DNA from 2 places in the Chromobacterium sp. FG22 genome. Region 1 is predicted to be linked to the other one. Evidence: predicted binding sites of a transcription regulator. Region 1 holds the regulator's gene; the other holds the start of a gene.
What was found. The regulator NrdR, encoded in region 1, represses ribonucleotide reductase genes. The targets are predictions, from matches to a motif close to AAANACNATATATNGTNTTT.

Region 1 (15,215 bases):
ATCGGCGTCCAGCAGCCGGACCGCGCCGCAGTCCGGGCGCAGGCCGGTGTTGGCCAGCAAGAGCAGGGTGCTTTTGCCGGCGCCGGACGGGCCGATCAGGGCCGCCTGTTCGCCGGCGGCAAGTTGCAGATTGATGCCGCGCAGGATGACGGCGCCGTCCAGGCTCAGGCCGACACCGCGCAGCTCCAGGCTCATTTCAGCAGCCCGGCGGCCGCGGCGGCGGCTTCTATGCCCTTATAGTTGTCCGGCTTGGTGGGGATGAAGCGGCTGGCGCGTTGCAGATCCAGCACGGCTTTCTGATCCGGGTTCTTGGCGTCCAGCTTGAGGAAGGCCTGGCGGATCTTGTCCTGCAAGCCCTTGTCCATGCTGCCGCGCACCGTCCAGTTGTAGTCGTAGTAGGCCGGGGTGGTGGCGATCACGCGCACCTTGGCGGTATCCACCTTCTTGCTTTCCACCAGCTTCTGCCACACCGAGCTGTTCAACACGCCGGCCTCCACCTTGCCGGCGGCCACCCAGGCCACGGTGGCGTCGTGAGCGCCGGAATAGGCGACGTTCTTGAAGAAGCTTTCCGGCTTGAGGCCGTCCTTCTGCATGAAATAGCGCGGCATCAGGTGGCCGGAGGTGGAGGAGGCGGAACCGAAGGCGAAGCTGTCGCCCTTCAGCTCCTTCAGGCTCTTGGCCGGGCCGCTGGTGATGAAGGTGGAGGTGAACTTGCTGTCCTCCTCGCGCTGCACCAGCGGCACCACCTTGCCGCGCTGGCTGGCCTGCACATAGGTGAAGCCGCCCAGCCAGGCCATGTCCAGCTTGTCCGAGGTCAGCGCGGTGACCACGCCGGCGTAGTCCGACACCGGCACGAACTGCACCGGGATGCCCAGCTCTTTTTCCAGGTATTGGCCCAGCGGCGCGAACTTGCGCTGCAGCTCGGTGGGGGATTCGTCCGGGATGGCGGAGACCTTGAGCACGGTCGGGGCGGCGTTGGCCAGGGCGGCGGCGGCCAACAGCGCGCCGGCCAGCGTCAGTTTGATGGCGGTCATGGCAGTGTTTTCCTCTATTGCGGACGAAAAGCCGCAAGGGCTGGCGCCGGCGGGCCGGCGATTCAAAAAGGCCAGTCATTAAGACTGGCCTTGAAGCGGCGGACTAAAAACCGCCGCGTATAGCAAGCATTCTAGCCTAGCCCGGCTCAGGCCGCCTTGCGCTTGCCGAACAGGTAGAACAGCGCCAGGCCGATCACGATCATCGGCAGGCTCAGCCACTGGCCCATGCTGATCACGTCGGACTGGCCGAAGATGCCGGCGTCCGGGGTGCGGAAGTATTCACTGCCGAAGCGCGCCAGGCCGTAGCCCATCAGGAACAGCGCCGACACCTGGCCGCGCGCGCGGGTCTTGGAGCTGAAGCACCACAGCAGCGCGAACAGCGCCAGGCCTTCCAGCGCGAACTCGTACAGCTGCGACGGGTGGCGCGGCAGGCCGCCGTATTTCAGCAGGGTCACCATCAGGTCGGACGATTGCTGCGCCTGGATCAGATCGTCCATCTTGGCCTGCGGAAACAGCATCGCCCACGGCAGTTGGGGATCGGCCACCCGCCCCCACAGCTCGCCGTTGATGAAGTTGCCGATGCGGCCGGCGGCCAGGCCCAGCGGCACCAGCGGCGCGATGAAGTCGGTGACTTCCCAGAAGCTGCGGCCGTGCTTGCGCGCAAACAGCGCCACGCCGATCAGCACACCGATGAAACCGCCGTGGAAGGACATGCCGCCTTTCCACACCATCAGAATCTCCAGCGGATGACTAAAATAATAGCCGGGCTGGTAGAACAGCACCTCGCCCAGGCGGCCGCCCAGCACCACGCCGACGGCGCCGTACATCAGCAGATCGTCCAGCAGCTTGGAGGTGAGGAAAGCGTGGCCGCGCTTGATGCGGTAGTTGCCCAGGATCAGGAAGCTGGCGAAGCCCAGCAAGTACATCAGGCCGTACCAATGAATGGCCAACGGGCCCAGCTGGATGGCCACGGGGTCGAACTGCGGATGAATGATCATTTGTCAGCCGTGTGCGTTTGCGGTAAAAGAATGTGGACGGATTATATGGGAAAGCGTTCCCACGCGTCGCGCGGCCCACCCGCCGCCCGACGCATTTTTGCCTTGAGCTCCCCGGCACCCGGAGCCAGGCGGCCCGGCCTTAAAGCAGGCCAGGCCCGGAGCGCCTTTCCCCTCATGTAGAAATTAAGGAATCAGCAATGCCCCAATACCGCTCCCGCACTTCCACCGCCGGCCGCAATATGGCGGGTGCCCGCGCCCTGTGGCGCGCCACCGGCATGAAGGACGACGACTTCGGCAAACCCATCATCGCCATCGCCAACAGCTTTACCCAGTTCGTGCCCGGGCACGTGCACCTGCACAATATGGGTCAACTGGTGGCGCGGGAAATCGAACGCGCCGGCGGCGTGGCCAAGGAATTCAACACCATCGCCATCGACGATGGCATCGCCATGGGCCACGGCGGCATGCTCTATAGCCTGCCCAGCCGGGACCTGATCGCGGACAGCGTGGAATACATGGTCAACGCCCACTGCGCGGACGCGCTGGTGTGCATCTCCAACTGCGACAAAATCACCCCCGGCATGTTGATGGCCGCGATGCGTCTGAACATCCCGGTGGTGTTCGTCTCCGGCGGCCCGATGGAAGCGGGCAAGGTGCAGTGGGGCAACGACATCCGCAAGCTGGACCTGGTGGACGCGATGGTGGAAGCCGCCAACAGCGCGGTGTCCAACGAGGACGTCGAGCGCGTGGAGCGCTCCGCCTGTCCCACCTGCGGCTCCTGCTCCGGCATGTTCACCGCCAACTCCATGAACTGCCTGACCGAGGCCTTGGGCCTGTCCCTGCCCGGCAACGGCAGCCTGGTGGCCACGCACGCGGACCGCAAGGAATTGTTCCTGCGCGCCGGCCGTCTGATCGTGGATATCACCAAGCGCCATTACGAACAGGACGACGCCAGCTTGCTGCCGCGCGCCATCGCCTCCAAGGCCGCGTTCGAGAACGCGATGAGCCTGGACGTGGCCATGGGCGGCTCCACCAATACCGTGCTGCACCTGCTGGCGGCGGCGCAGGAAGCCGGCGTGGATTTCAAGATGGCGGACATTGACCGCATCTCGCGCTCGGTGCCGTGTCTGGCCAAGGTGGCGCCGGCCACCCAGAAATACCATATGGAAGACGTGCACCGCGCCGGCGGCGTGGTGGCTATCCTGGCCGAGTTGGACCGCGCCGGCCTGATCCGCCGCGAAGTACCCACCGTGCACAGCGCCACGCTGGGCGAAGCGTTGGAAGCCTGGGACATCTGCCGCCACGGCGAAGACAGCGAAGCGCGGCGCTTCTACCGCGCGGCGCCGGGCGGCGTGCCCACCACCATCGCCTTCTCGCAGTCCATGCGTTACCCGACGGTGGACGACGACCGCGCCGAGGGCTGCATCCGCGACCGCGAGCACGCTTACTCCCAGGACGGCGGCCTGGCCGTGCTGTCCGGCAATATCGCCGAGCGCGGCTGCATCGTCAAAACCGCCGGCGTCGACGACTCCATCCTCAAATTCAACGGCCGCGCCCGCATCTTCGAAAGCCAGGACGCGGCGGTGGAGGCCATCCTGGCCGACCGCATCGTGGCCGGCGACGTGGTGGTGATCCGCTACGAAGGCCCCAAGGGCGGCCCGGGCATGCAGGAAATGCTCTATCCCACCAGCTATCTGAAATCCAAGGGCCTGGGCAAGGAGTGCGCCTTGCTGACCGACGGCCGCTTCTCCGGCGGCACTTCCGGTCTGTCCATCGGTCATGTGTCGCCGGAAGCGGCCGAGGGCGGCGCCATCGGCCTGGTGGAAGAGGGCGACCGCATCGAGATCGACATCCCCGGCCGCTCCATCCGTCTGGCGATCAGCGATGAAACGCTGGCGGCGCGGCGCGCGGCGATGGAAGCCAAGGGCCGCGACGCCTGGAAACCGCTGGGCCGCGACCGCGTGGTCAGCCCGGCCTTGCGCGCCTACGCGGCGATGACCACCAGCGCCGACACCGGCGCGGTGCGCGACGTGACGCAAGTCGAACGCCGTTGATATTTGTCATATTTCCTTAACCGGTTTCCGGATAGGATTCGGGCCGTGCGGTTTTTTGCCGCGCGGCCCATTGTTTTTTTGGGCGCAGCAACCATCTGCTCCTCATTCGTCCGCCGCCGCTTTCCACTGGCGCGGCCCCGTCTCTCCCCAGCCTCCCGGTTTTCGGCGGCGTCTTAGTCTTGTTCATTTGTTTTCGAATCCAACAGTTCCTTCCCGCTTGTTTTCCTAAATTTTCACAAACGAAATCCGTTCTAATGCCATTAATCATATACTTGGTCTGTTTAAATCTAAATGGCATTGTTTGGGACTAAGATTCGGCTGGGGCGGGGCAGGGGCGAGATGGGGGTGAAGAAGAAAACGGAGACGCTGATCGGTGCCTGTAGGCAAGTTCCCTGGCTACACGGATTTTAATAATTCTATTGATTTAACAGAAGCTTAGCGTTTGCTTAGCATGGGGCGTCGCCGGAAAAAGGCAAAAAAAATGCGCGGTACCGTTAGGTCCGCGCCAAGTCTACAAAGGAGAAATAGAGGAGAAACTATCAAGAAGCAATTGCTGCATCTCAACGAGAACGAATTATCCAGATTGCGGTATCGAGTGTCAACATGTTGTTTTTCGCAAATGTGTGAAATTATAATTTTCTGTCGCGCATCTGGTACATCGCGGCTGATGCCGCCGCTGTCGCTGCGCACCATGGCTGTCGCAGCTGTGCCAAAATAGCGGTTTTCCGATTGCCGCAGGATTCCCCTTCATGGACGCCGTACGCCACACTCTTCCCGATCCGCGCCAGTACCACCCGCAAGTGGCGCTGACCAATATGCTGATTCACAACGCCCAGTCGGCGTTGAACGCCAAGACCGAGTCCGATCGGGAAATGTGGTTCTCCGCGGTGCGCGACGCGATGGCCGAGATGCTGGCGCGCGGCGAACTGCTGTCTATCTCGGTGGCGCTGGCCATGGTGCCGTCTCAGCAATGCTATCAACTGGTGTGGGACGCGCTGCGCGACGCGGTGGAAAACACCGGCGGCGGCCGCGCCATCGTCTTCGCCATGCCGCTGGTGCTGGTGGCCGGCAGCAAGAACCAGACCACGCTGCCGGGCGAGATCGCCGACGCGGCCGGCCTGAATCAATTGCTGCGCGAGCACGGCGTGTTCGCCGCCGACGCCGACGTCGCCCTGGGCGGCGCGTTATTGCATCCGGACAGCGTGGTGGGGCTGGACTCCGCCCAGCTCTATAAGCTGAACCGCGATCCGGCCCATGCGCGCGCGCTGCTGCCGCAACAGCCGGCGCCGGTCACGGTGAAGGAAGAGGGCGTGTTCCTGCGCTACCTGCTGGGCGTCGCGATCCAGCCGGAAGGCGCGGAGCCGCCGCTGCGCCTGGGCGGCGCGGTGGGCGCTTGGGGCATGCCGCTGATGAAGTTCCTGGGCGAGCAATTGAAGGCCGACGGCGTGACGCTGTTCCCTATCGCCCGCCCGCCGATGCCGGCGATGCAGGCCATGGTGGCCGGCAACTACGCTCGCTTTGAGGTGGCGATGCAGGTGTTCGCCAGCAGCCAGATCCGCAGACTGCGCGAACTGAACAAGGAGCCGGTGGCCATCCTGTCCGCCCACGACAACGGCGAACTGCACATCACCCTGTCCGCCGAAGGCGACGAGCGCAACTGGGAAGCCTTCGTCTGGCCGCTGGCGGCGCTGGACACTGTACCGCTGATCGAGGAAAGCTTCCGTGAACTGATGGCGGAATGCCATGTGCGCGAAGTGCATGTGCTGGCGGAGCTGCATCCGGACAGCAAGGACGGCGTGCCGCTGTTCTTCACCGCCGACGATTTGTAAGCCTCGTCCCGCCTTGTCCGGTGAGCACGCCCCGCCTCGAGCGGGGCTTTGTCATTGCGCTTATCGTTAGCCGCTAACGGCAATCCGCCCACGGCGCGACGGCCAGCCGCGCCGCCAGGTAGTCGATCAAGGCCTGCACCCGCGCCGGCCGGCTGCGGCCCGGCGGCGTCAGGATGTAGAGCGCGATCGGGTCCACCTGCCAATCCATCATCACGGTTTCCAGCTCGCCGGCCTGCAAGTCCCGCCAGGCCAGAAACTCCGGCTGCAAGGCCAGGCCCAGGCCGGCGCGCAGCGCCGGCGTCAGCGCCTCGGCGTTGTTGACCCGCAGCGTCGAAGGCATTTCCAGCGCGAATTCGCCTTGCTCCGCGTGGCGGAAGCGCCAGAACTCGCCGCCGGGCGCGTTGCTGTACAACAGCGCGCGATGCGCGGACAGCTCGCGGGGATGGTTGGGCCGGCCGTGGCGCGCGAAATACGCCGGCGAGCCCACCAACAGAATGCGCACTGAGCACAGGCGGCGGGCCAGCAGGCTGGAATCGGCCAGCGAGGCGATGCGCAGCGCCAGGTCCAGGCGCTTGGCCACCAGGTCCACTTGCTCGTCGCTGAAATGGAAATCCAGCTCCACTTCCGGATGCCGCGCCATGAATTCCGGCAGCAGCGGCGCCAAATGAGACAGCCCGAAGGACATCGGCGCAGTCACCCGCACCGGCCCGCGCAAGCTGGAGGATTGCTCGGCGATGTCGGCCTCCACCGCCTCGCCTTCCGCCAGGATGCGGCTGGCCCGCTCCAGCGCGGCGTGGCCGGCCTCGGTCAAGGACAGCCGCCGCGAGCTGCGGTGCAACAGCATGGTTTTCATCCGGGCTTCCAGGCGGGAAATCGCCTTGGACACCGTGGCCTGGGACAGCGTCAGCTCCGCGGCGGCGCGCGCGAAGGAGCCGCATTCCGCCACCTTGGCGAAAATCGCCCAGGCTTCCAGATCGGGCAGTCGTTTCATGGCTAGAGCAGGGGCTGAGTGGATGGATTCCAATTTTAGCGTTTAAAAAGCGCTATATCGCATTGATTGCATCAAAAATGGAAAGAATGTTATTCGATCCCTCGGCTTATCAGCCCCTGGCCCGCTGCGTATAGTGGCTGCATCGGACGCGTCGCCGCGCAGGCGGCGCCTCGCCACAATATCGGAGGACCATATGATCGAGCATCGTCCCTTCGCCGCCTTGGGCGGCGCCCATCATGGCTGGCTGGACGCCAAGCACCATTTCTCCTTTGCCGAATACCACGACCCGGCGCGCATGCACTGGGGCGCGCTGCGAGTGTGGAACGACGACGTCATCGCGCCGGGCACCGGCTTCCCGCCGCATCCGCACGCGGACATGGAAATCGTCACCTATGTCCGCGAAGGCGCGATCAGCCACCGCGACAATCTGGGCAACCAGGGTCGCACCGAGGCCGGCGACGTGCAAGTGATGAGTGCCGGCCGCGGCATCGTGCATTCCGAATACAATCTGGAAGCCGTCGACACCCGCATCTTCCAGATCTGGATCATGCCGGAGCGGCGCGGCGGGGACCCGTCCTGGGGCAGCAAGCCCTTTCCCAAGGCGGACCGCTCCGGCGCCTTCGTCGCGCTGGCCAGCGGCATGGACGGCGACGATCAGGCCTTGCCCATCCGCGCCGATGCCCGCGTGTTGGGCGCCACCCTCAAAGCCGGCGAAAGCGCGGACTATCCGCTGGGCGCGGAGCGCCGCGGCTACCTGGTGTTGGCCCGCGGCCGGGCGGAAGTCAACGGCGTGGCGCTGCAAGCCCGCGACGGTGCGGCGATTAAGGATGAAGCGCTGTTGCGCATCGTCGCCAGCGAAGACGCCGAGCTGATTCTGGTGGATAGCCGAGAGTGAGGGAATGAAAGACAAAGCGCCGGGTGTCCGGCGCTTTTTTCAAACCACGCGCAGTTTGCGCGTTGGCGGTTTCTTCGATGATGGTGGGTTGGATTCCACCTTGACTACAGTTCCTTTGGAACAAGCCTCACCGAGATCATGGCTTAGCTTAGCCAAGCTGTGGGCGGTGCTCTGGGACACATAGACCCGCTTCTTGGCATTGGGTGATTTAACGCTGTTTTTCATAGCCGATATACCCCGTATCCTCAAGCCCCGCGTTGTGGATGGCGCTAAAACCCAGTTCTTGTATGAGCAGGTGATTACAGTGACAAACTCTATCATAGAACCTGCCAAGCCCCGGAGCCGGCTTGTAAAAGTACTGCCTTGTTTCAGATACAAGCCGACTATGGTAGACAACAATTTCAAGTAAATGTTGCCCAAAACTGAAAATTTGGCGGGGGTTGTCCAGGCGCCATGAGGCCGGCTCGTAGATATGGTCGCGGCTGATAGCGTCGGCTCGCATGAACTTTACCAACCGGCTTGTGCGCATATCGGGTTCAAAGTCATGCGCCCAAGTCCGGATAAAGTCACGTACCTCCTGCTCATCGTCTCCAGGCACTTCTCCCGCCAGGCTGGCAAAATACATTAGGTAGCGGTAGGCGCTAAAAACAAATGGCACGACTTCGAAGAAGCCATCGGCATGATGGGCTAAGGGGACACGGTAGATATTCCCCACCCACGCGGAGCGCTGATCCGGCGTGGGCGCACCTGCGAACCACTCCGTGGGCATGGCTTGGTTTTGCTCCAGCCAAAACATTCATCTTTCTCCACTGAGACGAACCATTGGAAGAGGGCGCTTGCCACAAGAGTGAGATGCAAGCAAGGTCGTAGCCCTTGCAAAGCGATCCATGGGCGCTTGGCATTGTTGCTTTATCCAATGCTGGGCTGCAAATCGCTGTGGCTTTGTCCCTTTACCGGTGGGGTGTGGGGGCGATGGAAGTGGCGCGCAGGGGCTTGTCGTTGCCTCTCGCAATTGCTTCACGTTAAGGATTTCGCTCCGGCATTTCGTGTAGAATGCCCGCATCGTTAACCCTTTGATGGATGAGTCAAAGATGTTCGCTGCTGACCAGACGATTGCCAAATTCGACCCCGAACTCGCCGCCGCCATTGCGGCCGAGTGTCAACGCCAGGAAGATCACATCGAGTTGATCGCCTCGGAAAACTACACCAGCCCCGCGGTGATGGAAGCCCAGGGCTCCCAACTGACCAATAAGTACGCCGAAGGCTACCCGGGCAAGCGCTTCTACGGCGGTTGCGAACACGTGGACGTGGTGGAACAGCTCGCCATCGACCGCGTCAAGCAGCTGTTCGGCGCGGAATACGCCAACGTGCAGCCGCACTCCGGCAGCCAGGCCAACCAGGCGGTGTACTTCTCCATCCTGAAGCCGGGCGACACCGTGATGGGCATGAACCTGGGCCACGGCGGTCACCTGACCCACGGCTCCCCGGCCAACCTGTCCGGCAAGATGTTCAACATCGTCGCCTACGGTCTGAACGACAAGGAAGAAATCGACTACGACGACATGGAACGCGTAGCGATGGAAACCAAGCCCAAGCTGATCATCGGCGGCGCTTCCGCTTACGCGCTGCGTTTCGATTTCGAGCGCATGGGTCAGATCGCCAAGAAATGCGGCGCTTACTTCATGGTGGACATGGCGCATTACGCCGGTCTGATCGCCGCCGGCGTTTACCCGAACCCGGTGCCGTTCGCCGACTTCGTGACCTCGACCACCCACAAGACCCTGCGCGGTCCGCGCGGCGGCATCATCCTGGCCAAGGCCGAGTTCGAGAAGAGCATCAACAGCAATGTGTTCCCGACCCTGCAAGGCGGCCCGCTGGAGCACGTGATCGCCGCCAAGGCCGTGGCCTTCAAGGAAGCGCTGCTGCCCGAGTTCAAGGTGTATCAGGAACAAGTGCTGAAGAACGCCTCCATCATGGCCAAGACCCTGGGCGAGCGCGGCGTGCGCATCGTATCCGGCCGCACCGAGAGCCATGTGTTCCTGGTGGACCTGCGCGCCAAGGGCCTGACCGGCAAGGCGGCCGACGCGCTGCTGGGCCGCGCCCACATCACCGTGAACAAGAACGCGATTCCGAACGACCCGGAAACCCCGTTCGTGACCTCCGGCATCCGCATCGGCTCCCCGGCCATCACCACCCGCGGCTTCAAGGAAGCCGAAGCCATCCAGGTGGCCAATCTGGTGGCGGACGTGCTGGACAACCCGAACGACGACGCGCTGATCGCCCGCGTGGCCGAGCAAGCCACCGCGCTGTGCCATCGTTTCCCGGTGTACTCCAAATAAGCCAAGCTGGTCTCGGCCGCTGAAAGACGCCCCCAGGGGCGTCTTTTTCATGGGCGGGCGATAGCGGCATTAACTTGACTGCGCATTGCTGATAACATCCCTACATTGGAACCCTTAGGATTAAGTCATGAAATGCGCGTTCTGCGGCAATGCCGATACTCAGGTAATCGACTCCCGCGTCAGTGAGGACGGCAGCAGCATCCGGCGGCGGCGGCGCTGCCCGGTGTGCGAGAAGCGTTTCACGACCTTTGAAACCGCCGACGTGCGCATGCCGCAGGTGGTGAAAACCGCCGGCCACCGTTCGGAATTCGACATCGAGAAAGTGCGCACCAGCTTCCTGCGCGCGCTGCACAAGCGCCCGGTGCCCACCGCCTTGGTGGACGAAGCGATAGACCGCATCTGTCACAAGCTGCTGCAATTGGGCGAGCGCGAAGTCTCCAGCCGCGAGATCGGCGAAATGGTGATGAACGAACTGGCGCGCCTGGACAAAGTGGCTTATGTGCGTTTCGCCTCGGTGTACCGCAGCTTTCAGGATGTGTCCGAGTTTTCCGACGCCATCAAGGAAATCCAGAAGTCTTCGCATTGACCGACCGGCGGGCGGCTGGAGTAGACTGCTCTATTCTTCCGTCATCGCGGGTGCCCTCCATGGTAGAACCCCTGCCTTCCAATGTTTCGCTGCGCGCGCCGGAGCTGTCCGACGCGCCGGCGCTGTTCGCGCTGATCAACGCCAACCGCGACGCGCTGCGGCCGTGGATGCCGTGGGAGCCGCTGACCCGCTCCGAGGCGGACTCCCGCGCTTTTCTGGAATCCGCTGCCGTCGGCCGCCAGATCGGCAAGGCCTATACTTGGCTGGTATTGCGCGACGGCGCGCTGGCCGGCGTTTGCGATCTGCACGCCATCGACGATTTGAACCGCCACGCCTTCGTCGGCTATTGGCTGGACCGCCGCCAGGTGGGGCAGGGCGTGATGCAGGCGGCGCTGCGCCTGTTGCTGGCCGAAGCCTTCGGCCCCTTGGGCCTGCACCGGGTGGCGATAGACGCGGCGGCGGACAATCATCGCAGTTGCGCGGTGGCGGAGCGGCTGGGCTTCCGCTACGAAGGCGTGCTGCGCGAGTACTTGTTGTTGCAGGGCCGCTATTGCGACGCTAGGCAGTACAGCCTGCTGGCTCAAGAATGGAAGCAATGAATCATGAATTATTCCGCCGATGACCATCGTCACATGCAGCGCGCGTTGCGGCTGGCCGCCGCGGCCACCCGCCGCGCCGCGCCCAATCCGGGCGTGGGCTGCGTGCTGGTGCGCGACGGTGCGGTGATCGGCGAGGGCGCCACCCTGGAAGTGGGCGGCGATCACGCGGAAATCCAGGCGATCAAGGACTGTCTGGCGCGAGGCCTGTCCCCTCGCGGCGCCACCGCCTACGTCACACTGGAGCCGTGCAGCCACCACGGCCGCACCCCGCCGTGCGCGCGGCGTCTGATCGACGAGGGCGTGGCCCGGGTGGCCGCGGCGATGGTGGACCCCTACCATGAAGTGGCCGGCCGCGGCCTGGCCATGCTGCGCGCCGCCGGCATCGCCGCCGACGCCGGGCTGATGGAAGCCGAGGCGCGGCAAGTGCATCGCGGTTTTCTGTCGCGCGTCGAGCGCGGCCGCCCCTGGGTCACGCTCAAGGCCGCCGCCACGCTGGACGGCAAGACCGCCTTGCTCAACGGCCGCAGCCAATGGATCACCGGCCCGGAGGCGCGGCGCGATGTGCATCGTCTGCGCGCGGAACACTGCGCGGTGCTCACCGGCAGCGGCACCGTGCTGGCCGACGATCCGCAACTGACGGTGCGGGAAGTCCCCTGCGAGCGCCAGCCGCTGCGGGTGGTGCTGGACAGCGATCTGCGCACGCGGCCGGAACAGCGCATCTATCAGGACGGCGCCACCTTGCTGGCCACCTGCGATCACGAGGCTGCGCGTTTGGAGCCCTACCGCGCCGGCGCGGAGCTGCTGACCCTGCCGCGGCTGGCCGACGGCCATGCCGATCTGCCGGCTTTGCTGGCGGCCTTGGCGCAACGCGGCGTCAATATGCTGATGGTGGAAGCGGGCGCCGGCCTCAACGGCGCGCTGTTGCGCGCCGGGCTGGTGGACGAGATCGTGCTCTACCTGGCGCCGTCGCTGGCCGGCGACGCCGCGCGCGGTCTGTTCGCCTGGCCGCCGCTGGAAGACCTGGCCGACAAGCAGCGGTTGAGCATACGCGACGCGCGCATGGTGGGCGCGGATTTGCGCCTGAGCCTGACGCCGGTCTTGGCGGCTGCTCAAGGTCCCGCGAACTAGGGCGAGACAAGGCGAGGATGGCCTCCGCGCTTGGGAAAATGACCGCGTCGCCGCGAATCCCGTCTGGAGTCTGCAACATTTCTGTCCGAAAATAAGAGCAGTTCGCCCGCTGTGCGCATGACGCGTGACGGCGGGCGCGAACGCACGCTCAGGACGGGCCGCCAAGAACGGCTCGCTTTCGCATTCGGGGCAGTCGCGGCATCCGGGAGGGCTGGGGAAAGGGCATGAGCGATTTGAAGGCGGCGCTGGAAGCTTATATGCGATTGTTGGCGCGTCAGGGCGCGCCGGCTCAGGTGATCGACGAGAGGCGTCGCATTCTGGAACTGCTGCTGCCCTGGCTGGACGGCGTCGAGCGCAACGCGGAAGGCTTCCGCGGTCCTTGCGAACGCCTGCTGCAGGCCTGCTCGCCGGACGAGCAGGTGCTGGCGCTGACCTGTACCCGCGAGTTCTATTACTTCTGGCTGGGCGATACCAAGAAAGTGGTGGAGATCACCGCGCGCAGCGGTTTTTCGGTGCGCAATGTGCGGGTGTGGCTGGAGACGGATTGGGAAGGGCTGCTGACGCGGATGGAGCGCGACGGCTTCTCCCGCTTCCCGCCGTCGCTGGGCTTGTACTTGGGCAAGCTGTTCGAGGACGGCATGTCCGAGCCGGACATCCATCTGCGCGAGCGCCTGCTCAAATCCCTGCTCTATCTATTGGACGGCCAGCCCATCCAGGGCGACAGCTTCCGCATGATGGTGGACGCGGTGTTATTGCATTTGCGCGAGGCGGAGCTGAAAAACACCTTTCTGTTGCTGGTGCGCGAGTACTTCTATTACTGGCACCAATTCCCGCAAGCCCAGGCGCGCAATGCCGGCCAGCCGGCGGCTTGAGGCGGACCGACGGGCCCGCTATTTCATCCCCCGACGCTTCCGTTCCCGCAGCCTCAAGCCGGCTGCGCGGCTTCCAGCCTGGCCCGGCCCGGCAAGCCCGCGCGCCAGGCCGGCGGCGCTTCGGCGCTGGCCCAGTATTCCTCGATCTGGCTGATCAGCCCGTGTTCCAGCGTGAACAGGGAATTGGCGAAGAAGCGCGCCTCGCCGTGGTCCACCTGCGCCACCACGTGCCAGCGGCCGTCGGTCAGCAGATTGTCCTGCAGCAGGCGTATGCTCCAGCCCTCCGGATAAACGCGGTTGACGTGGACGATGGCGTCCGCGCCGCGGAAGCACTCGCCGCTGCAGTGCCACAGCATCACGGCGTCGTCGCGCAGCAGGCGGCGCGCGCGTTCCCAGTCGCGGTCCTGGTAGGCGAGAAAGAGTTGGGCGGCGATGGATGGCATGATTTTACCTCATGCTAGTCATGGAGTATTGATAATGTACAAAATCAAAATCCTTGTCAATACGCGGCTTTGGCGGATTTTGGGGCGGAAGTTGTCAGATCAAATAGTCTGATGGCATCATGCTTTGACAAGTGGAGCGTGTTTACGATCTCGCGAGCTGGGGCGAGACCAGGCGTTGCGGCTGAGAAAGCGGAAGGAGTAGCGCTAGATGAGCATTCTGCAGCGGTTCTCAACGCCGTATCGCCGACGCGCAGCAGATCGTAAATCGGTTCTTTATAGAGAGGAGACAAGATGACGCACACATCCGCCTACCAGGCTTTAACCCACACTTTCGCCCGCCTGCACCGCTTTAGCCACCTCGGCGCCATCGCCGGCTGGGACCAGGCGGCGATGATGCCGAGCAAGGGCAACGACGCCCGCGCCGCCGCGCTGGCGGAGCTGGGGGTGCTGACCCACGGCATCATCACCGCGCCGCAGCTGAAGGAGCAGCTGGACGCGGCGGAGCAGGAAAACCTGGACGAGCTGCAACGCGCCAATCTGCGCGAGATGCGCCGCGAATGGGCGCAGGCCAATCTGCTGCCGGCGGAGCTGGTGGAAGCCAAGACCCTGGCCGGCGCGCGCTGCGAGCACGCCTGGCGCAGCCAGCGCCCGGCCAATGACTGGAAGGGCTTTCTGGAAAACCTGCGCGAGGTGGTCAAACTGTCGCGCGAGGAGGGCCGCTTGCTGGCCGAGGCCAGCGGCGGCAGCCGTTACGACGCGCTGATGGACAAGTACGAGCCGGGGATGAAGAGCGCGGAGATCGAGCGCATTTTCACCGAGGTGAAGTCCTGGCTGCCGGGCCTGATCGAACGCGCGCGCGCCAAGCAGGCGTCGGAAACGGTGATCGAGCCGGTGGGGCCGTTCGCGGTGGCGCAGCAGCGCGCCTTGGGCGTGGAGGCGATGAAGCTGCTGCGCTTCGACTTCGACGGCGGCCGGCTGGATGTCAGCAGCCACCCCTTCTGCGGCGGGGTGCCGGAAGACGTGCGCATCACCACCCGCTACCGCGACGATGACTTCGTCCAGAGCCTGATGGGCATTGTTCACGAAACCGGCCACGCCCGTTACGAGCAGAACCTGCCCAAGGACTGGCTGGAGCAGCCGCTGGGCCGCGCGCGTTCCATGGGTATTCATGAGAGCCAGAGTCTGTCCTTCGAGATGCAGCTGGGCCGCAGCCCGGCCTTCCTGCAGTTGATCGCGCCGCTGATCCGCAGCCATTTCGGCGAGCAGCCGGCGTTTACACTGGAAAATCTGCAAGGCCTGTATAGCCGGGTGCAGCCGGGTTACATCCGCGTGGACGCCGACGAGTTGTGCTATCCGGCGCATGTGATCCTGCGTTTCGAAATCGAGCGCGCGCTGATGGACGGCGAGATCGAGGCCGAGGACATCCCGGCGCTGTGGGACGAGAAGA
Region 2 (15,215 bases), on a different contig from region 1:
TCCCAGCTGCTCAGGTCTCCCTGGTGGATGGCGGTGAAGGGCACGGTGAAGTGCGCGGTCACTTGGGGCACATCCAGCTGGCTGTAGCCAACGGCGTAGCTGTTGAAAAATTCCTCTATGTTCATCCGGTTTCCCCTGGTTTTGTGTGTGTGCGGCTTCCCTTGCCCTTACGGTCTGGCGCGGGTTGTTGCTGCGTTCCCCATTGGCCAGCCGTCTGGACGGGCAGGCGGCTGGCCAATGGGTGGGGCGGCCGGATTACGGGGCCATGTCACAGCCGGCTGCGGGCAGGGGGCTGTGAGATGGAGCCTGGCGGGGGCCAGGCTGGGGGCTTGTTGGCCAGCTCTAAGGAGCCGGCCGTTCAAGCCAGGATGGCTGCTTCCGCCTTATTGGCAGCTCTCGCAATCCGGGTTGTCGATGCTGCAGAACTTGGCGTCGGTGGCCGGGGTGTTGTCCACCATGGCTTCCGGAGCCGCGGCCGCTTGGCTGTGGCTGTTGGACACCGCGTTCAGCTCGCCGCCGCGGCCGGTGGATTTCTCGGCGCTGGTGGCGGCCAGGGTGCGCAGGTAGTAGGTGGTTTTCAGGCCGCGCAACCAGGCGTGCTTGTACAGCTCGTCCAGTTTCTTGCCGGAAGCGCCCGCCATGTACAGGTTCAGGGACTGAGCCTGGTCGATCCACTTCTGGCGGCGGGAGGCCGCTTCCACCAGCCAGCGCGGGTCCAGTTCAAAGGCGGTGGCGTAGATGGCTTTCAGCTCGGCCGGCACGCGGTCGATCTGGCCCAGGCTGCCGTCAAAGTATTTGAGGTCGGCCACCATCACTTCGTCCCACAGGCCGGCGGCTTTCAGGTCGCGCACCAGGTATTCGTTGGTGACGGTGAATTCGCCGGACAGGTTGGATTTGACGAACAGGTTCTGGTAGGTCGGCTCAATGCTCGCCGATACGCCGATGATGTTGGCGATGGTGGCGGTGGGCGCGATGGCCAGGCAGTTGCTGTTGCGCATGCCGTGGGTTTTCACGCGTTCACGCAGCGCGTTCCAGTCCATGCGTTCGCTGCGGTCCACTTCCAGGAAGCCGCCGCGTTCGGCCGCCAGCAGGTTGATGCTGTCGTGCGGCAGGATGCCGCGGTCCCACAGGCTGCCCTTGTAGGACGGGTAGCGGCCGCGTTCTTCCGCCAGTTCGGTGGAGGCCCAGTAAGCGTAGTAGGCCACCATTTCCATGGATTCGTCGGCAAACTCCACCGCGGCGTCGGAGCCGTAGGCCACGCGCTTCTGGTGCAGGCAGTCTTGGAAGCCCATGATGCCCATGCCCACCGGACGGTGTTTCAGGTTGGAGTTGCGCGCCTTCTTCACCGGGTAGAAGTTGATGTCGATCACGTTGTCCAGCATGCGCAGGGCGATGCGGATGGTGCGCTGCAGTTTTTCGGAGTCCAGGCTGCCGTCGGCCTTCAGGTGGGCGGACAGGTTGACGGAACCCAGGTTGCAGACCGCGATTTCGTCCTCATTGGTGTTGAGGGTGATCTCGGTGCAAAGGTTGGAGCTGTGCACCACGCCCATGTGCTGCTGCGGGCTGCGGATATTGCACGGGTCCTTGAAGGTCATCCAAGGGTGGCCGGTTTCAAACAGCATGGTCAGCATTTTGCGCCACAGGGACAGCGCCGGGATGCGCTTGTACACCTTGAGCTCGCCGCGCTCGCCCATGGCTTCGTATTCTTTGTAGCGCTTCTCGAAGGCCGCGCCGTACAGGTCGTGCAGGTCCGGGGCTTCGGACGGGGACAGCAGGGCCCAGTCCGCGCCTTCCATCACGCGCTTCATGAACAGGTCCGGAATCCAGTTGGCGGTGTTCATGTCGTGGGTGCGGCGGCGGTCGTCGCCGGTGTTCTTGCGCAGCTCCAGGAATTCTTCAATGTCCGCGTGCCAGGTTTCCAGGTAGGCGCAGACGGCGCCTTTGCGCTTGCCGCCCTGGTTCACCGCCACGGCGGTGTCGTTGACCACTTTCAGGAACGGCACCACGCCTTGGGATTTGCCGTTGGTGCCCTTGATGTGGGAGCCCATGGCGCGCACGGAGGTCCAGTCATTGCCCAGGCCGCCGGCAAACTTGGACAGCAGGGCGTTTTCCTTGATGCCTTCGTAGATGCCGTCCAGGTCGTCGGCAATGGTGGTCAGGTAGCAGCTGGACAGCTGGCTGCGACGGGTGCCGGAGTTGAACAGGGTGGGGGTGGACGACATGAAGTCGAAGCTGGAGAGCACGTTGTAGAACTCGATGGCGCGCTCTTCGCGGTTCACTTCGTTCAGCGCCAGGCCCATGGCCACGCGCATGTAGAAGGCCTGCGGCATTTCGATGCGGTTGCCGTCCACGTGCAGGAAGTAGCGGTCAAACAGGGTTTGCAGGCCCAGGTAGCCAAACTTCAGGTCGCGGTTGGCGTCCAGCGCGGCGCCCATTTTTTTCAGGTCGTATTCGCCCAGTTTTTCATCCAGCAGTTCGGCGTCGATGCCGTTCTTGATGAAGGTGGGGAAGTACAGCGCGTACTGCTTGGCCATTTCTTCCTGGCTGACGGCTTCGCCCAGGATTTCCAGGCGGATGTTGTTCAGCAGCAGGCGGGCGGTCACGTAATCGTAAGCCGGGTCCTGCTCAATCATGGAGCGGGCGGCCAGGATGGCGGATTTGTTGACTTCGTCTTCGCTGACGCCGTCGTAGATGTTCTTCAGGGTTTCGCTCAGGATGGCGTCGATATCGATGCCGGCCAGGTTCTGGCTGGCGGATTCGATGGTGGCGCGCAGGCGGGCGATGTCCAGCGGCAGCTTGCGGCCGTCTTTGCGCACCACATTGATCTGCACCTGGGTCAGCGCTTCGCCGCGGGCGGCGCGCTCTTGGGCGCGCTGTTCGCGGTACAGCACGTAGGCGCGGGCTACATCATGCTCGCCAAAGCGCATCAGAGACAGTTCCACTTGGTCCTGGATGTCTTCAATGTGGATGGCGCCGCCTTCCGGCTTGCGGCGCATCAGGGCGCTGGCCACTTGTTCGCTCAGCTGGGCGACTTTTTCGCGCAGGCTGGCGGAGGTGGCGCCTTGATGGCCCATGATGGCCAGGAAGGCTTTGGTCATGGCGATGGAGATCTTGACGGGCTCGAACGGCACCACCGCACCGTTGCGACGGATGGTTTTGTACTGGCTGAAATCGGCCTTGGGCGCGGCTGCGCGGCCGAGTTCTGCGGCGGTCTGCCCTTCAAAGGTGGTCAATTGCATGTAGCCCTCGATAAGGTGGGTGGTTGCGTCCTTCCGTTGCTGCGTTTCCCGAGGGGCAGGCCGGCTGTGGACAAATCTGTTGAAAAGCTGTGCGCGAGCTGTGGGTAAACACAATATGTATTGTTTGTAGCTCGCGGAACACCCAAATTCTAGTGTTGAGTATGGGGCAGTACAAGTCTTGACAGCGGAAGATTTAATGGCTGTTTTGGCGTGGACGAGGGGCGAAAGCCCGTGGTTGTTGGCTTTGCGGGGCTTGAGATTTTTTTTTGGCCGGCCGACACATTTCACTCTGTAGGCAGGAAACCTTGCTGAAACAAGCCGCAGCGGGGAGGGCGGCGCGGGCCACTAGATGTTGTGGATTTGCATCAGGGCGCGGACGGCGTCGCACGGGCGGAAATTGGTGCGTAATTGGTGTGTTGGGTTTTTGGCCTGTCCGACCGCGCGGTCAATAAAAAGCCCCGTGGGCGGCGGGGCTGTGGGGAGGGTGGCTTAGAACCTGTTTACGATCTGCTGCGCGTCGGCGATACGGCGTTGAAACCGGATTCGAAATGCTCATGTACCGTATGTACACTCCACTTTCTCAGCCGTTTTCGCCTTGTCTCGCTCTTGCTCGCGAGATCGTAAACACGCTCTTAGATCGTAAACAGGTTCTTACTCCAGCCAGATCAGGCTGGCCATGCGGCCGGTCTGGCCGTCACGGCGGTAGGAGAAGAAGCGCGCGCGGTCTATCACCGTGCATTCTTCGCCGCCGTAGATCTGCTCCACGCCGGCGGCGTTCAGGCGCTGACGCGCCAGCGCGTAGATGTCGGCCAGGAATTTGCCGTCGCCGATATCGCTGAAGGCGGCAGCGGCGGCGGGGTCGTGTTCCATGAAGGCGGCGCGCACTTCCGCGCCCACTTCAAAGGCGTCCGGGCCGATGGCGGGGCCCAGCCAGGCCATCAGCCGCGCCGGGCGTTCCTGGCAGGCGGCCACGGCGGCTTCTATCACGCCCTCGCACAGCCCGCGCCAGCCGGCGTGGGCGGCGGCCACCACCGTGCCTTCGCTATTGCACAGCAGGAGCGGCAGGCAGTCCGCGGTCATCACCGCGCACACCGCGCCGCTTTGGCGGCTGAAGCTGGCGTCGGCGTCCGGCGGCTGGGCGCCCACCTCGGCCGCGTTCAGCACCGTCACGCCGTGCACCTGGTTCAGCCAGGCCGGCTCCGCCGGCAGTTGCTGGCGCAGCAGCGCGCGGTTGGCGGCCACGGCGGCCGGGTCGTCGCCCACGTGCTGGCCCAGGTTCAGGCTGTGGAAGGGCGCGGCGCTGACGCCGCCGTTGCGGGTGGTGATCAGGGTGCGCACATTGGGCGGCGCCGGCCAGCCGGCCTCCAGCCAGTCCGGCGCTTGTTCGGCGGGCCGTTCAGCGGACATAGATCACCTCCACGTCGCCGTCGTCTTCATCGTCCTCTTCGTCCCAGTCCTCGTCTTCCGGCTCGTCCTGCAACTGCGGCAGCGGCGCGGCGTCGGCGGTGTCGCCGTCTCCGCGCAACACGTCCAGCAGGTGGCGCAGGTCGTTCGGCAGCGGGGCTTTCCAGTTGCGCTCCTCGCCGCTGGCCGGGTGCACCAGGGTCAGGGAGTAAGCGTGCAGCGCCTGGCGGCCCAGCGTCTTCACCACGGCGGCCACGCCTTCGTCCATCTTGTGGCGCAGGTTGCCGTAGACCGGATCGCCGGCCAGCGGGTGGTTGGCCTCGCGCATATGCACGCGGATCTGGTGGGTGCGGCCGGTTTCCAGCTTGCATTCAATGTAGGAGTGGCTGGCGAAGCGTTCCAGCACCCGCACATGGGTGATGGCCTGTTTGCCGCCAAACTTCAGCACGGCCATTTTCAGGCGGTTGTGCGGATCGCGGCCCATCTGGGTTTCTATGGTGCCGTCAAACGGCACGTTGCCGTCGGCGATGGCGCGGTAGATGCGCTTGACGGTGCGCGCCTGCAACTGGCGCACCAGCTCGGTCTGGGCCGGCAGCGTCTTGGCCACCACCATCAGGCCGCTCGTGTCTTTGTCCAGACGGTGCACAATGCCGGCGCGCGGCACCTGGGCCAGCGCCGGGCAATGGTGGAGCAGGCCGTTGAGCAGGGTGCCGCTCCAGTTGCCGGAGGCGGGGTGGACCACCAAACCGGCCGGTTTGTTGATCACCAGGATATGATCGTCTTCAAAGATGATGGGCAGGTCCATGGCTTCCGCCTGGAAGGCCATCTCCTCGTTGCTGCGCATCAGGGTGACGTCCAGCTTTTCGCCGCCCAGCACTTTGGTCTTGGGCGCGGCGGGTTTGCCGTCCAACAGCACATGGCCGTCCTTGATCCATTGCGTCAGCCGGCTGCGCGAGTATTCCGGCATCAATTTCGCCAGCGCGGCGTCCAGCCGTTCGCCGCACAGCGACAGCGGAACATCAAGTTGTTGTGTAGCGGATACCTCGTTTTCCGAGATGTCGCTATAATCGTCCGGGTCAAAGTAAGGATCAGTCATGAAAAGATACGTTGTCGCTGCAATGTTGGTGATGGGGCTTGCCGGTTGTGCAACCACGGAAACCTACGATGAGACTCGCGGCTGGACCGTGGAAAAGCTGTATTCGGAAGCGCATGATGAGTTGAACAGCGGCAATTATACCCGCGCTGTCAAGCTCTACGAAACGCTGGAAGCGCGTTTCCCTTACGGGCGCTACGCCCAGCAGGCGCAGATGGACCTGGCTTACACCCATTACAAGGATAATGAGCCGGAGCAGGCCATCGCCTCCGCCGACCGTTTTATCAAGCTTCATCCCACCCATCCAAACCTGGACTACATCTATTATCTGAAAGGCTTGGTGTTTTACAACGATGATTCCGGGCTGCTGGCCAAATGGGCCGGTCAGGACATGAGCGAGCGCGATCCGCGCGCCGCGCGCGAGGCTTTCGCGGCCTTCCGCGAGCTGGTGACGCGCTTCCCCAACAGCATTTACAAGGAAGACGCCTCCAAGAAGATGGAGCGGCTGCTGGACGCGCTGGGCGGCAACGAGATGCACGTGGCCCGTTATTACATGAAGCGCGGCGCTTACCTGGCGGCGGCCAACCGCGCCCAGGGCGTGGTGAAGAGTTACGCCAACACCAAGTATCCGGAAGAGGCGTTGGGCATCATGGTGGCGGCTTACGACAAGCTGTCCATGCCGCAGCTGCGCGACGACGCCAAGCGCGTGTTGGCGCTGAACTACCCCAATAGCGAATACCTGAAAGAAGGCTGGTCCATCGAGGACATGCCGTGGTGGAAGCTGTGGAAGTAAGCCGACCTTAAATGGTTTGAAAGCCCCCGGAATCCGGGGGCTTTTTGTTTGATGTCGCGCAGGCGCAGCGGGGCAAGGGTTTGAGGGCAATGCCTGCGGGATGATATGGTTTCGCCCTTTAAGCTGATAATCATAATTAGCCATGTCCAAAACCTTCGCCTCCCTATTGGCGCTGGCCGTCTTGTGCGCGCCGCTTGCCGCCGCCGCAAAATCAGACTTCGTCCTATTGAAAGCGCGTTACCCGGAAAAGCTGTCCTACGATGGCTCGGCGCAGCTGCTGAGCGCCGGCGGCGGCGAACTGAACGATTCCGCCATGGGTTTGATCGACGTGCTCAAGCTGCGTTTTCCCTGGCATGAGCTGTGGGCGCTGCGTTCGGCCAATGGCCTGAGCTTGCGTCAGGGGGGAATGGAGGCGGCCCTGCCTTTACCCAAGGGCGGCTATTTCACCGCCAGCTATGTGGCGATGTCGCGAGACGGCCTGACCTTGGCTTTTGGAAGCGGCCGGGACGGCAAGCTGGAGGCGGTGCGCTGGCGGCGCGGCGGGACGTTGGAAACGCTGGTGCCTGCCGGCCAGGCCTGGCTGTCCGGCGTCACCGACATCAGCGCCGACGGCCGCACGGTGATTGGCTGGCTGCTGAGCGACGAAGGAGCCATGCCGCGCGGCTTCCAATGGGTGGAGGGCAAGGGCTTCAGCTTGTTGCCGGAGCCCATGAGCCTGCCGCTGGCGCTGAGCGCGGATGGGGCCGTAACGGCCGGCATCGCCCTGCGCGGCGATCTGGACACGCTGCGGCGGATGCGGCGCATGCAAGATTTCATGAATGAAAGCCCGCTGATGAGCGATGGCGTGGCGACTCAGCTGCATGTTTCCGGCGTCCATCTGGGGCGCGGCGATGTGGCCGGCTACTTCAAGCATGCCGACACCGGCATGTGGCACGGCTTTGTCTGGAACTCGGACGAGGGCAAGCCAAGCCGGCGCGAGTCCTTGCCGTGGCCGGTCGAGGCGGAAGGCAAGATGGATGACGCGCAGCGCGACGCTCAGGTGTTGGCCTGGGCCGGCATGAGCGGCGCAGACGGGAAGATCTTCACGGAAAGCGACGCCGTGCGTTGGCGCGCGGGCGAGAGCGTCAGCGTGATCCGCGCCAAGTCGGTGTTGGAGGGCTTGTCCGCGGACGGGCGCACGGTTTTTGTGTCCTTTGACCGGGAAAACGACCATAGGCGCGCCTTCGTGCAAATCTCGCCGGAGGGCGAGGCGGATCTGGAGGCGGCGGTGCGCGCGGAAACCCGCAAGGAGAGCCTGGGGATGTTCTTGCGTTCGGTTTCCGAGGATGGCCGCCGCGTATGGCTGAGCGCGTCCGCTACGGACGGAGAGCACCCGCTGCGCTTGGAAAACGGCAAGCTGGCGCCGTTCTCGCCGGTGATCGGCGATCTGACGCTGACCGCTTATAGTCAGGACGGCCGCGTGGTGGCGGGCATCTCCACCCAGCCGGAGCAGGGCGGCTACGCCACTTTGCGCTGGCATTTTGGCGCGCCCAAGACGCAGCGCCTGTTCTGCCCGGGCGAGGAGCGGAGCAGCAGCCACATCGTCATGTCCGGGGACGGCAAGGTGGTGGCCGCGGGGCAGGATACGCATACCTGCCTGTTCGGGCCTTTGGATTAAATGACAAGGCCCCGCGGAAGCGGGGCCTTGGAGAACGGGTTCCGGCGCTTGCCGGTGGGCTTAAATCGCCTGTTCGTTGGTTTCGCCGGTGCGGATGCGCACCACTTGCTCCACCGGGGTGACGAAGATCTTGCCGTCGCCTATCTTGCCGGTGCGGGCGGTGGCGACGATGGTTTCGATGGCGCGCTCCACCAGGTCGTCCGGCAGGATCACTTCCACTTTCACCTTGGGTAAAAAGTCCACCACGTATTCGGCGCCGCGATAGAGCTCGGTATGGCCCTTCTGGCGGCCAAAGCCCTTGACTTCGGTGACGGTCAGGCCGTTGATGCCCAGCTCGGACAGGGCCTCGCGCACCTCGTCCAGTTTGAACGGCTTGATCACGGCTTCAACCTTTTTCATGCTGGAAGCTCCTTGCTGATGAGAAGAAATGCTGTCTAAATGCGGATTATTTTATTAAGCGACGGACATCCGGGCAATTAGCCGCTTAAAACAAACAGTGAATTGCTGTATTATGACGCGCTTTCCTGATACTTGTCGCGGGTGTCTAATGTCTTACCTTACCAAGCTCCGTGGCGGCGTTGCGCTGTCGCCGTTCCGTCTTGAAAAACTGCTTGCCGCAGCCGCCGAAGCCGGGCTGCCGGACCTCAGCATCAGTGCCGAATTCTGGCATTTCGCCGAAAGCGAAACCGAACTGACGCTGGAAGAGCAGGCCACCTTGGGCAAGTTGCTGAGTTACGGCGAAGCGCCGCTGGCTGGCCAGCCGGATGGCGAACTGTTTCTGGTGACGCCGCGATTGGGCACTTTGTCGCCCTGGGCCTCCAAGGCCACCGATATCGCCCAGCACTGCGGGCTGGGAGGGATTTACCGCATCGAACGCGGCACCGCCTTCTGGGTTAAGTCCGCGCAACAATCTTTAAATGAAGAGGCTCGTCATATTTTGACGGGCCTCTTGCACGATAGGATGACGGAAACGGTGTTGGCCTCGCTGGACGACGCCGCCCGCCTGTTTGTCCATCAAGATCCGCAGCCGATGAGCAGCGTGGACATCCTCGCCGGCGGCCGCGCGGCGCTGGAGGCGGCCAACGCCGATCTGGGCCTGGCCCTGTCCGAGGACGAAGTGGAATATCTGGTGGAAAACTTCACCAAGATGCGCCGCAATCCCACCGACGTGGAATTGATGATGTTCGCGCAGGCCAACTCCGAGCACTGCCGCCACAAGATTTTCAACGCCAAATTCATCATCGACGGCGAGGAGCAGGAAAAGTCGCTGTTCCGCATGATCCGGGACACCCACGACGCCAATCCGCAAGGCACGCTGGTGGCGTACAAGGACAACGCCTCGGTGATTGAAGGCGCTTTCATCGAGCGCTTCTATCCGCAGCCGGAAGGCCACGGCTACGCTTACCACAGCGAGCCCACCGATATTCTGATGAAGGTGGAAACCCATAACCACCCGACGGCGATTTCGCCGTTCGCCGGCGCGTCCACCGGCAACGGCGGCGAAATCCGCGACGAGGGCGCCACCGGCCGCGGCTCGCGTCCCAAGGCCGGCATGACCGGTTTCACCGTATCCAATCTGAACATCCCCGGCTTTGTGCAGCCGTGGGAACGTTACAGCGACGTAGCGGCGCAATACGGCAAGCCGGAGCGCATCGCCTCCGCCTTGCAGATCATGCTGGAAGGTCCTATCGGCGGCGCGGCGTTCAATAATGAGTTCGGCCGTCCCAATCTGACCGGCTATTTCCGCACCTTCGAAGAAGCGGTGGAGGGCGAGATGCGCGGCTATCACAAGCCGATCATGATCGCCGGCGGCCTGGGCAATATCCAGCAGCAGCAAATCCACAAGAACGAGATTCCGGAAGGCGCGCTGCTGATTCAGCTGGGCGGCCCCAGCCTGTTGATCGGCCTGGGCGGCGGCGCGGCTTCGTCCATGGACACCGGCGCCAATAGCGCGGACCTGGACTTCGACTCGGTACAGCGCGGCAACCCGGAAATCGAACGCCGTTGCCAGGAGGTGATCGACCGTTGCTGGCAGATGGGCGACGCCAACCCCATCGTGTCGATTCACGACGTGGGCGCCGGCGGCCTGTCCAACGCCTTCCCGGAGCTGGTGAACGACGCCGGCCGCGGCGCCGTCTTCCATTTGCGTAAAGTGCACCTGGAAGAAAAGGGCATGACGCCGATGCAGATCTGGTCCAACGAGTCGCAGGAGCGCTATGTGATGGCGGTGCTGCCGCAGGATCTGGAACGCTTCACCGCGCTGTGCGAACGCGAGCGCTGCCCGTTCGCGGTGCTGGGCGTGGCCACCGACGACGGCCATCTGCAAGTGCGCGACGATCACTTCGACAACAAGCCGGTGGACATGCCGCTGGAGGTGTTGCTGGGCAAGCCGCCGCGGATGACCCGCGACGTAGCCACTCGCGAACGCGATCTGGCCATCTTCGACGCCTCGCGTTTTGAATTGAAGGAAACCGCGCTGCGCGTGCTGCGCAACCCGACGGTGGCGGACAAATCCTTCCTGATCACCATCGGCGACCGCACCGTGGGCGGCATGACCGCGCGCGATCAGATGGTGGGCCGCTGGCAGGTGCCGGTGGCGGACGTGGCCGTCACCACCATGGGTTTCAACACCTACCGCGGCGAAGCGATGGCGATGGGCGAACGCACGCCCACCGCGTTGTTCGACGCGCCGGCCTCCGGCCGCATGGCGATAGGCGAGGCGCTGACCAATATCGCCGCCTCTTTTGTCGGCCACCTGGGCAACGTCAAGCTGTCCGCCAACTGGATGGCCGCCGCCGGCCACCCGGGCGAGGAAGCGCGCCTGTACCGTACGGTGGACGCGGTGTCCAAGCTGAGCCAGGACCTGGGCATCAGCATCCCGGTGGGCAAGGATTCCTTGTCGATGAAGACGGTGTGGGAAGAGGCCGGCGAGAAGAAAGCCGTGACCGCGCCGCTGTCGCTGATCATTTCCGCTTTCTCCCCGGTGGAAGACGTGCGCAAAACCGCCACGCCGGAGCTGAAAGAGGACAAGGATACCGATCTGATCCTGATCGATCTGGGCTACGGCCGCTGCCGTCTGGGCGGTTCCATCTACGGCCAGGTATGGAAGGCGATGGAAGGCAAGGCGCCGGACGTGGAAAGCCCGCACCAGTTGGCGGCCTTCTTCAACACCGTGCAGACGCTGTTGCGCGACGATATGTTGCTGGCCTATCACGACCGCTCCGACGGCGGCCTGTTCGTGACCTTGTCGGAAATGATGTTCGCCGGCCATATCGGCGTCACCATCGATCTGCAGGAACTGGTGATCGAGCGCAAGAACACCCAGCGCATCATCGACGACTTCGTGCAGCCCACTCAGGAAGCCGCCACCCATGGCCGCCTGATGCGGGTGCTGTTCAATGAAGAGTTGGGCGCGGTGTTGCAGGTGAAGAAATCCGACACGCCGGAAGTGATTTCGCGCTTCATGAAGGCCGGCATCGGCCGCGAGCTGTTCGTGATTGGCCGCGTGAACAACAAGGACCGCCTGGTGATCAAGCACCGCGGCGTGGAGTTGTTCAACGAGAGCCGTTCCGATCTGCACCGCGAATGGTCCGAGACCAGCGCCCGCATGCAGCGCCTGCGCGACAATCCGGCCTGCGCCGACAGCGAACACCTGCTGCGTTCCAGCCCGAAAGCGCCGGGCCTGAGCGCCAAGCTGAGCTTCGACGTGCACGCCGATCCGGCGGCGCCCTTCGTCGCCGGCGGCGCGCGCCCGCGCCTGGCGGTGCTGCGCGAGCAGGGCGTCAACGGCCAGTTGGAGATGGCGGCCGCTTTCGACCGCGCCGGTTTCGACACCGTGGACGTGCATATGAGCGACGTCATCAGCGGCCGCGTGTCGCTGGCGGACTTCAAGGGCCTGGCCGCCTGCGGCGGCTTCAGCTACGGCGACGTGCTGGGCGCCGGCGAAGGCTGGGCCAAGAGCATTCTGTTCAATCCGCGCGCCCGCGATCAGTTCGAGGCCTTCTTCGGCCGCGGCGACACTTTCGCGCTGGGCGTGTGCAACGGCTGCCAGATGATGTCCAATCTGTCGTCCATCATCCCGGGCGCCGAACACTGGCCCAAGTTCCACCGCAACGCTTCCGAGCAGTTCGAGGCGCGCTTCGCCATGGTGGAGGTGACGGCCTCGCCGTCCATCTTCCTGGGCGATATGGTGGGCAGCCAGCTGCCGGTGGTGGTCAGCCACGGCGAGGGTCGCGCGGTGTTCGCGCCGGGCGCGCAGGAGCAGGCGCTGACGGCGTTGCGCTATGTCGATTTCGACGGCCGCGCCACCCAGACCTATCCGCTGAACCCCAACGGCTCGCCGGCGGGCATCACCGGGGTGACCACGGCCGACGGCCGCTTCACCATCATGATGCCGCACCCGGAACGGGTGTTCCGCACGGTGCAGAACAGCTGGCACCCGGCGGATTGGGGCGAGAACGGCGCTTGGTACCGGATGTTCGCCGCCGCCCGCCGCTGGGTGGGTTGAGCGGGGCCATGGCGGGCCGGTGTTCCGGCCCATGGTGAGCACGATCGAAACGGAAGCTTTGGCTTCCGTTTTTTTATGGTTCAGCGCGCTTTAAGCCCGTAGCCGGCGTCGCGGGCGGCCGCGCGCACCTCCTCCAGCAATAGCCGGGCTTTGCGCGGAATGCGGCGGTTGGCGAAGACGGCGTGCATCTGCGGATTGTCGCCGTGGCTGGAGACGATGCGGTAATCCGGGCACAGCCGCAGCAGCTGGCCGGCGCGGACCAGCGGCTCGGCCAGCCAATCGCCCAGGCGGGCGATGCCCAGGCCGGCCAGCACGGCGTGGAGCACGGCGCTGCCGGAGCTGACGCGGTGCCAGGGCGTCAGATTGAGGCTGAGCTGGTGGCCGGCGGACACGAAGTTCCAGGCTTTCAGCACGCGCGGCGCGGAGTGGATCAGCACCCGGTGCTCCGGCAGTTGTTCCGGCGTTTGCGGCGCGCCGTGGCGCTCGACATAGGCCGGGCTGGCGTAGAGGTGGCGCTGGTAATCCCACAGCGGGTAGCCGATCAGCTCGCTGGAGGCGGGGAAGGCGCCGCGGATGCTGAAGTCCAGCTTCTCGCGTATCGGGTCCAGTATGGTGTCGCTGTACAGCACGTCGAAGCGCAGCTCCGGGTTGGCGTCGGCCATGCGGGTCAGCACCGGCGGCAAGAGCGCGTGGCTCATCGCCTCCGGCGCGGAAAAGCGCAGCAGGCCGCGCGGCGCCTCGCTCAAGGCCGCCAGCTCGTCCTCGGCTTCTTCCTGCAGGTCCAGCATCTTGCGCGCCGCGGCGTAATAGCTTTCGCCGGCCAGGGTTAGATTGACCTGTTTTTGCGAGCGCGCCAGCAGGCTGCCGCCCAGCGCTTCTTCCAGCGTCTGCACCGCGCGTGTGGCGCTGCTGGGCGATGTGCCCAGCTGGCGCGCGGCGGCGACAAAGCTTTTTCTTTCCACCACCGCGCAGAACACGCGCAATTCCCATAATGATTTCATCCCGGCCCCGGCATTCTGATTGCGATTTTCGCAATACGGTATTGCAAGCACGCTTGGCTGGCAAGGCATAGAATCTTGTCCTAACTGTAAGCGGCGCGGAGCCGGGAGAAGTGGATGCTGTTGACCTTGAGTTTTTTGTGCGTGATTGCCTTCGCCGCCGGCCTGGTGGACGCGGCGGTGGGCGGCGGCGGCCTGATTCAGATTCCGGCCTTGTTCAGCGCCTTGCCCAATCTGGCGCCGGCCACGGTGTTCGGCACCAATAAGCTGGCGGCGGCCATGGGCACCTTGTCCGCCGCGCGTTCCTATCTGAAGCGGGTCAAGGTGCCGTGGCGCTTGGTGTTGCCGGCGGCGGTGGCGGCCTTCTTCATGTCCATCGCCGGCGCGGCCACGGTCAGCCTGATCGACAAGGCCGTGCTGCGCCCCCTGGTGTTGGCGCTCCTGGTGGTGATGGCGGTGTACACCTTGTGGAAGAAGGACTTCGGCTCCCTGCACAAGCCGGTGGCGATAGGCCGGCGCGAAATGGCGATAGGCATGGCCATCGGCGGCGCCATCGGTTTTTACGACGGCCTGTTCGGCCCCGGCACCGGCAGCTTTCTGATGTTTTTGTTCATCCGCTTTTTCGCTTTCGATTTTCTGCACGCCTCGGCCTCGGCCAAGGTGGTGAACCTGACCACCAACTGCGCGGCGCTGCTGTTCTTCATCCCCGCCGGTCATGTGCTGTTTCAGTACGCGCTGCCGATGGCGGTGTGCAATATGGCCGGCGCGACGGTGGGCACCTGGGTGGCGATGAAGAAGGGCACCGGCTTTGTGCGGGTGCTGTTCCTGCTGTTGACCAGCACCTTGATCCTCAAGCTGGGCTGGGACATTTTCCACGGCTGAGCGTCTGTTCAAGTCCGCCGTGCTGGACCGGGCGCGGCGGGCGCCGTTGCGCAAGGCGCATTTGCCGCCTCCCTTCCGTTTCTTCCTTTCCTCCCTCCTTGTCTCGCCTAATTCTCGGGATGTTGAACGGCCTCCGGGCCGGGCCGGCTTTTGAACTCTGGCGCGGCCTCCTTTATGATGCGGGTTGTCGCCATCTGTGCTGAGAGTTTATGCATCCATCACGTTGTCCGCCCGCGGCGCGGGCGCGGCATTTGCGCGAGCTGCCCAATATCGGCCCCAGCCTGGCCGAGGACCTGCGCCTGCTCGGCATCGAAGAGCCGCGCCAATTGCGCGGTGCCGAGCCTTTGCGGCTGTACCACCGTTTGTGCGAACTGACCGGAACCCGGCAGGACCCGTGCGTGCTGGATACGCTGATGTCGGTGGTCCATTACATGGACAGCGACGAGGCGCGGCCGTGGTGGAGCTTCACCGCCGAGCGCAAGGCGAAAGGCGGCTACTGATGACGCGGCCGGACGCCGATTCCAAGCTGACCGCCTGCCACGATTGCGATCTGCTGATGCGGGTGGCGTTGAAGGGGGAGGGCCGGGCGTGCTGCCCGCGCTGCGGCGCTTTGGTGCGCCGTTACGGCGCGCAGCGGCAGGA

Region 2: the regulator NrdR is predicted to act here: its motif matches at 3,346-3,365, upstream of ACODSD_RS07560 (ribonucleoside-diphosphate reductase subunit alpha).

What each region holds. Positions count from the first base shown of each region.
Region 1 is NZ_JBMDJX010000020.1:68,194-83,408, forward strand. Features, by position in the region: gene ACODSD_RS18075 (phosphonate ABC transporter ATP-binding protein) at 1-195, opposite strand, end outside; gene ACODSD_RS18080 (putative selenate ABC transporter substrate-binding protein) at 192-1,034, opposite strand; gene lgt (prolipoprotein diacylglyceryl transferase) at 1,181-2,032, opposite strand; gene ilvD (dihydroxy-acid dehydratase) at 2,230-4,086, shown strand; gene ACODSD_RS18095 (hypothetical protein) at 4,836-5,915, shown strand; gene ACODSD_RS18100 (LysR family transcriptional regulator) at 5,989-6,906, opposite strand; gene ACODSD_RS18105 (pirin family protein) at 7,100-7,801, shown strand; gene ACODSD_RS18110 (hypothetical protein) at 8,010-8,597, opposite strand; gene glyA (serine hydroxymethyltransferase) at 8,893-10,140, shown strand; gene nrdR (transcriptional regulator NrdR) at 10,268-10,726, shown strand; gene ACODSD_RS18125 (GNAT family N-acetyltransferase) at 10,786-11,325, shown strand; gene ribD (bifunctional diaminohydroxyphosphoribosylaminopyrimidine deaminase/5-amino-6-(5-phosphoribosylamino)uracil reductase RibD) at 11,329-12,453, shown strand; gene ACODSD_RS18135 (hypothetical protein) at 12,678-13,325, shown strand; gene ACODSD_RS18140 (nuclear transport factor 2 family protein) at 13,379-13,768, opposite strand; gene ACODSD_RS18145 (carboxypeptidase M32) at 14,060-15,215, shown strand, end outside.
Region 2 is NZ_JBMDJX010000005.1:213,197-228,411, reverse strand. Features, by position in the region: gene ACODSD_RS07565 (DUF6841 family protein) at 1-125, opposite strand, end outside; gene ACODSD_RS07560 (ribonucleoside-diphosphate reductase subunit alpha) at 384-3,239, opposite strand; gene pgeF (peptidoglycan editing factor PgeF) at 3,891-4,646, opposite strand; gene rluD (23S rRNA pseudouridine(1911/1915/1917) synthase RluD) at 4,636-5,739, opposite strand; gene ACODSD_RS07545 (outer membrane protein assembly factor BamD) at 5,738-6,529, shown strand; gene ACODSD_RS07540 (hypothetical protein) at 6,672-8,186, shown strand; gene ACODSD_RS07535 (P-II family nitrogen regulator) at 8,247-8,585, opposite strand; gene purL (phosphoribosylformylglycinamidine synthase) at 8,734-12,693, shown strand; gene ACODSD_RS07525 (LysR family transcriptional regulator) at 12,774-13,694, opposite strand; gene ACODSD_RS07520 (sulfite exporter TauE/SafE family protein) at 13,809-14,573, shown strand; gene ACODSD_RS07515 (helix-hairpin-helix domain-containing protein) at 14,783-15,073, shown strand; gene ACODSD_RS07510 (paraquat-inducible protein A) at 15,073-15,215, shown strand, end outside.